2 regions of the Rummeliibacillus sp. TYF-LIM-RU47 genome follow, and region 1 is predicted to be linked to the other one. Evidence: riboswitches for the same ligand, from Rfam matches in the RefSeq annotation. Region 1 holds a riboswitch; the other holds the start of a gene.

The links. A riboswitch is a leader RNA that binds a small molecule or an ion and turns the genes downstream of it on or off. The one in region 1 is predicted to bind S-adenosylmethionine.
Region 2: it holds a riboswitch for S-adenosylmethionine, as region 1 does, so the genes downstream of both, F0527_RS13310 (LLM class flavin-dependent oxidoreductase) here and F0527_RS08540 (5-methyltetrahydropteroyltriglutamate--homocysteine S-methyltransferase) in region 1, are expected to answer to the same signal.

What each region holds. Positions count from the first base shown of each region.
Region 1 is NZ_VVIR01000001.1:1,694,805-1,698,395, reverse strand. It holds gene F0527_RS08555 (DUF4352 domain-containing protein) at 1-354, opposite strand, end outside; gene F0527_RS08550 (hypothetical protein) at 647-862, opposite strand; gene F0527_RS08545 (nucleoside triphosphate pyrophosphohydrolase) at 1,110-1,436, shown strand; SAM riboswitch class I at 1,540-1,640, shown strand; gene F0527_RS08540 (5-methyltetrahydropteroyltriglutamate--homocysteine S-methyltransferase) at 1,763-2,866, shown strand; gene F0527_RS08535 (PH domain-containing protein) at 2,919-3,332, opposite strand; gene F0527_RS08530 (NAD(P)H-dependent flavin oxidoreductase) at 3,511-3,591, shown strand, end outside.
Region 2 is NZ_VVIR01000003.1:145,548-149,138, forward strand. It holds gene F0527_RS13305 (ATP-grasp domain-containing protein) at 4-951, opposite strand; gene F0527_RS13310 (LLM class flavin-dependent oxidoreductase) at 944-2,023, opposite strand; SAM riboswitch class I at 2,116-2,229, opposite strand; gene F0527_RS13315 (SDR family oxidoreductase) at 2,488-3,249, shown strand.

The DNA.
Region 1 (3,591 bases):
ATTGACAGGGTAAAAGAGGTCACCACTCGCTTTTTTCTCAGGAGAGATACTTCCTGATAGTTCTTTAAAAGATTCTTCATCCGGTGGATTTACATAGACAGAGTCAATTTTTTCATCATCTTTACTACCATATAAACTAAAGTTTGAAGAATTTACTGGGATTTCATTTTTAGATTTATTTTGGACTGTCACATTTAATTTGAGATATGTCTTTTCATCGGTTTCATCATACTTGGTAATTGTTACATATTCTCCAGAATTAACTTTAAACGCAATATCACTCGCTTCGCTTCCAGATTTGTTTGTTTTTTTGCTGCTTCCACATGCCGCTAAGGCAAGGGTAAGAATAGCCAATAGGCTTAGCAGCCACCAATTCTTTCTGTTAATAGGAAACCCCTCCGTTTTCTTTTTAATTTGCTGAACCAAATGGTAACCAATCTTTCACAATAGAATCATCATTCTAAGGTATTCAACTGCAAAATTTTTGTGAAATGCTTATAAATAAGCAGTGAAAGGGTATGGATTCTTCTAGTTGCCGTATGTATTTGTTCGTATTCCGCCCCTTGAGAAAAGAGACCTTCACTCTCATGAAAGTCTCTTATACATGTCTTGCACGGATGTATGTGAGTAATAGAGAAGCACTAGCCTAGCCAGGATAGCGCTCTTCACTTGAAGAGGTATCCTTTGTATGATGGTTGTGTTTTTCATCTTCAACTTGTTGATTTAACTCCTCCATTGGGATGGGATCAACCGTTTGCATTTCAGGGTCTTTGTCATAGATACTTTCTTTATCAGACTTTACTTCATCTGGTGTATCCAATGGTCCTTCTTTTAAATTTTCGGCTTTGTCATTTTTTTTCATTTTCATCATCCTTTCTTACTTTACATATAGCCTCAATTCAAAAAGTTAAACCATTTTTTAAACAGAATTCGGCAATTTTTGTGTGTAATCGGTAATAGTGGTGATCAGCTGATGGTTTCCTATAAAGGATAAAATGTATTAATTCTAAATTCTAGTTTTTCTTATAAAATAGTGTAAAATAGAGAAAAAAGAAACAGTACTAAAAACTCTATTTATACTAAAATACTCAGAGGTAGGTGAGTACAAATTGCCAATTTACAATAAATTAGTCCGAGATTTTATCCCGCAAATCATCGAAGGAAAAGGGGAAAAATGTATAGTTGAACAATTAAGTGAACAAGAGTTACTACAGAAAATGAAGCAAAAATTCATAGAGGAAGCCTATGAAGTAAACGAAGCAAAAAATAGGGAAGAGATGAAGGAAGAATTGGCAGACCTTTTGGAACTTATACATACAGCATTAGAAGTTTATAATATTTCATTGAAAGAATTGGAAGAATCACGTTTAGCTAAAGCTGAAAAAAGTGGACGTTTTTCAAAAGGTATTTATTTGGTTGAGGTGCTAGATGAGTAGAATATATAGATAGATTAAAATGCTAAATTAAAAATTTTTAAAAAACATTGACAATTCTATTTATTGCGTTATTATATACTTATACAAACTTAATATGTTGATTTTCTTATCCAGAGAGGTGGAGGGACTGGCCCTTTGAAGCCTCGGCAGCGGACTATTATAGTACTGTGCCAATTCCAGTAGCGTAAAGCTAGCAGATAAGAGGAGCGTTTTTTTTCGTATGGTATTCCAACCCTCTTCTTATTCATTAAGAAGAGGGTTTTTTCTATTTAGAGGATAGAAGAGTTGGAGTCAATTAACTAAATGAAACTAAGGGAGAGATTTTGATGACAAAGACGTTAGTAAAAGCACCATTTAGAGCTGATCATGTAGGTAGTTTATTAAGACCAGAAAGCATTCACCAAGCACGTAAGGACTATCAAGAAGGTAACATATCCGCAGAACAATTACATCAGATTGAGACGGAAGAGATCAAAAAAGCGGTGGACAAACAGATTGATGTCGGTTTACAAGCAGTAACTGATGGAGAGTTTCGACGTAGATTTTGGCATACAGATTTTCTTGAACATTTAAATGGTGTTGAAGGATATGTCCCAGAATACGGCTTCCAATTTAAAGGAGAAGAAACAGAAAAATATGATGTTCGTAATAACGGAAAGATTTCTTTTAACTCAAATCATCCGCATATTCAAGATTTTCTAGAGTTCAAAGAAATTGTAGGAGATCGGGCAATTCCAAAACAAACGATACCGAGCCCAAACCAATTATTCAATGCTGGCATTAGAAACCTTGACATTTATCCAGATATCGAGGAATATGCGAGCGATATAATCCAAACTTACCGGGATGCAATCCAAGCCTTCTATGAAGCAGGTTGTCGTTATTTGCAACTGGATGATGTCTATATTGCGGGACTGAATGCTGAGAATATTCCATTTAACGACAGTGGATATTCACGTGAAGAATTGATTAACCTTGCGCTTCGGGTAGCAAATGGAGTGTTAGAAGGCAAACCGGAAGATTTAATAGTAACGACACACTTATGCCGGGGGAATTATCGTTCAAAATGGGCATTTGAAGGAAGTTATGCTAAAATTGCTCCAACTTTGTTCGCAAATGAAAAAGTGGACGGATTTTTCTTAGAATATGATGACAATCGTTCTGGCGACTTCACACCACTAACCTATATTCCAAAGGGAGGGCCGCAAGTAGTGCTTGGAGTATTTACTTCAAAATTTGGCGAGTTGGAAGACAAGGAAAACATCAAAGCTCGTGTAGAAGAGGCAACACAATTTGTACCACTCGAGCAGCTATGTATTAGCCCGCAGTGTGGGTTCGCTTCAACCCATCATGGTAATATTCTAACGGAAGAAGAACAATGGGCAAAATTAAAGTTTATTGTTGATATATCAAAAGAGATTTGGGGCTAAGGTATTGGGAACAGCTAGTAAAGCTGTTCCTTATTTTGATTCATAGATGGCTTTACTGATTTAGCTTGGAGTCTAATTCAATTTTAGGGTTAATACTTTTTAGAGTAGCTAAAAATTGCAGCTGCTCCTTTGGAGATGCAAGTGCCATTTTATTGTCTGCGTCATAAATGATCTCCAATCGATCTATTGAAAGGGCAGGGGCAGCAAGCAGATTTTTGGTTTTAGAAATTGTTTTAATCTCTTTGATAGGAACTTTCTTTTTGAAGGGGCCATTTCGAATAATCAGGTAGCTTTGATTAACTTTATATCCTGTACAAAACCAACCCCATATGAGCAAAATTGCTAACGGTACAGTAAAAACAAGGACTACATAATCCCTTCCTGCAACAAGAGGTGCGAAACAAGCAATGATTGTACCCCAATATAAAGGGTATTGCCATAAATCTTTTTTAGATGGGTAATACATCTGATAAATCCTTTCGCTAATTTATTTTTAAAACATTCATATATGGAAATTAATTCTTTATATTACTTTATCAAATGTAGACCCGCATTTCATTCTATTTTAGTTCCAATAATATGAAAATTCTTTGCATTCCCTTATACTAATAGAAAGATACATACAATACATGGGGGTGTCCAAATTGAAAACACGAGTAACCGAGATTCTTGGTATTAAGTATCCCATTGTCCAAGGTGGCCTTGCTTATTTGGCTTACGCCGAT
Region 2 (3,591 bases), on a different contig from region 1:
AGCCTATACAGTCACTTCCAATTTTTTAAGCTCTCCACCTAAATACTTAGCTATTTCAAGCATTCCATAAATACCTTTGTTGGCTTCCGCTTCACTGTTATAATTGGTATTCGTGTTAATATCATATGTGTAAATATGGCCTTCTTTATCTTGGATAAACTCTATACCTGCGATTTTTATATCATTGGCTGCTAGCAGAAGTTCATATTTCTCAAAAATAGGATGTTCAAAGCCTTCTCTAATCTGGAATTTTGCAGGTTTGGCGCTTTCTTCTCCAACAGGGCAGAAAAGATCATCAATTGCACATGCATCGGCAGGACATAATTCAAAGCCTTCAGAAGTGTCCACCCGAACAGCATAAAAATACTTTCCACCAATAAATTCACTACGTGTAATAAAAGACTCAGGAGACTCGATATATTCCTGCAGCAATGTAATTCCATCGACTGGTTCCTCAAAGCTATCCCCATCAATATAGTTTTGCAGGGCATCTACAGACGTAAAAAGCTGTACCCCAAGCCCTTTTCCAGCTCGGTTATGCTTTGTTATAAATTTCTTTGTGCCAAATTCCTTCGCTGCTTTCAGAATTTCTTCTCTTCCTACTGCAGCAATTGTTTTCGGTGTTTTGATGCCGTACTTCTCTAGTTCTAAGTACTGTAAGACCTTACTTACCTCTAGCTGAAGGGCACGGCTTCCATTGATCACTACTCTGCCATGGTGCTCCAACCAAGAGAGAACAGCACTTGTTAACTCTGGAGCAAATCGGTTGCCTCGTGTATGAGATGAAGCACTCATGCGATTGTAAAAAATCCCTTCAGGTGGAGTAGATGTAAGATCAACTGTCCCTTTTACAAGATTCCAATCTTCATAAGGAAGTTCTAACTCTTCTAATCTTTTAAATAGATGCTCTGTCCATTCACTATTCTCATGAATTACGTATATTTTAGACATGATATTCCTGCCCCCTGCTTTTGTTTTCTAGGATTGTGGACCTTAATTCTTCCACTTTCGGCATAACCTGTTTCGAAAAGCGCTCCAGTTCCTCTAGCTGTGGAGAACATTGTAATAGTAGCAAGTTAACTCCTGCTCCCTCAAAGGCTATGATTTGATTCGCAATGTGCTCAGGTGTGCCAACTAAATTTGGTCGGATTCCGCGATTAGATACTGAATAATCCTGTAACTGAATTTGATGTTCAAGCTCTGACTTAGATGTAAAGTCTTTAAAGCCTGCATATCCACTTAGATTGTTCACCGTTGTAATTCGCTTTAATTCTTCTTGCGCTTCTTCTTCCGTATCACGGCAAATCACATAGGCTGCCATTCCAAGAGTTTTAAAGGGCTCACGACCAGCTTCTTCTCTACGCGTTTTCATATCAGAAATCTTAGCCTTCGCTTCCTCCACTGTATGACCATGAATGACATAGGCATCACATAGCGATGAAATGATTTGTTTACCTTTTTCACTTTCCCCGCCAGCATATAAAATTGGATGAGGACATTGCACTGGTTTAGGCGAAAGCTTTGCTTGCTCTATTTGATAAAACTTCCCCTGATAAGAAAATGTATCTTCCGTCCATAAGCCTTTCAATATTTCAATAAACTCGGCCGTTCTATCATAGCGCTCGTCATGTTCGGTAAAAACGCCGCCATATTGCTTCGCCTCTTCTGCCCACCAGCCCGAAACTACATTTAATGTGAAACGTCCCTTGCTAATATGATCAATAGTTGCCGCCATTTTTGCAGTTACAGCAGGATTATGAAATACGGGGCGAACGGCTGCCATGATTTCAATTTTTTCTGTTACTGCTGCCAAAGCTGCCGCCGTAGACCATGCCTCTAACGAATCTTGGTCAGTGCCTTTAATATCATTTAAATATAGTTCTGCGATTAATGTTGTATCATATCCCCATTTTTCTGCTGATTGAATTACTGTTTTCGCATACTCATACGTGGGCGGCATATTTTCTTCCTCTACATTTCTCAACCAACCACCAAAAATAGGCAACCAAAATCCGTACTTCATTTCTCCACTCCTTTTCCCAAAGCTAATTATACAAATAAAAAAGTCTCCTCCCGAGATAGGGAAAGAGACTTTTAACAAAACAAGTTTGTCTTCTCCTATCTTCCAAGCTATATGCCTGATGGAATTAGCACAGTATTCTACTACATTAGTAGAACCTGTTGCTGAGGTTTCAAAGGGCCATGTCCCTCCACCTCTCTGGATAGATCGAATTATTTGATTTTTGAAATTTCAACTTAAAATGAATATTACCCATAATATGAACCATTGTCAATAGAATATGCCATTAATTCTTACTAAGTTAATAAGAAAAGGAGGTTTATTAAATTTCTTAGCCTTTGAACGATGTTAATCCCTATAGTAAGTGGGTAGTATTAGGATATACTACCATGGGCTACTGAAAAATCGTCAGTACAGGATCCTGTATTTTTATCAGAATCACATGCTATTAGAAAAGAGGAATTACATTGAAACTTTCAGGAAATACAATCCTTATCACAGGCGGAAGTTCTGGAATTGGCTTAGCTTTTGCAGAACGATTTTTAAAAGCAGGAAACAAAGTCATCGTTACAGGACGGAGAGAAAATGTTCTTCAGCAGGCAAAAGAAAAGTACCCAGAGCTGATCATTCATCAAAGCGATGTAAGCATGGAATCTGAGCGCATTTCCCTATTCGAATGGGTAACAGAAAACTATCCCGAAGTGAATGTGTTAGTGAACAACGCAGGAATGCAACAACGCTTTAACATATTAAAAGCAGATGCAAAGAACGATTGGGCTTATTTCAATCAAGAAATCACCACCAACATTGAAGCGCCATTCCATATGACCATGCTTTTTGTACCCTATTTCGCTAAAAAAGAAGAAGCTACTTTTATCAACATTACATCTGGGTTAGCTTTTACCCCGATGGTCATCGCGCCAATCTATTCAGCTACGAAGGCAGCATTCCACTCCTTTACGATGAGCTTGCGTCACCAGCTTGCCGAAACAGGTATAGAAGTGATTGAAGTTGCCCCCCCAGCAGTCAACACAGATCTAGGCGGTGCCGGACTGCATACAAATGGTGAGCCATTAGATGAATTCGCAGATGGCATTTTCAAGGGCTTACGAGAAGGCAAACAAGAAATCGGGTACGGCTCTTCCGTTGAACGACTCCGCATGCCACGAGATAAGTCAGATGAGCATGTAGCCAATATGTACAATGCCATGAAACATACAATTGAATAACATGCTTGAATAAAAAAACTCGCCACAATCGGCGAGTTTTTTTCTGTACCATTGGTAAACCAATCCTTCAAATTATTTTAAGAATCACGGACATGAGTACAGATCGAAAACCGTTTACTTCATAGAATACTAATGTGTGAGATACACAATAACAAAAGAGCGGTAAACAGCACGACAAACAAGATGCTCTAGCGAAAACAAAAATAGTTACTACTGGAGAAGCATTATCTAATCACATTCAATACGTAGTAAATGATTTTGTAAGAATTAAAGCAGTATCTAATAAAATACGTGGTCGTGATAACGCTCTTGCACAAAACATTTAAAAAAATGTATAAACAA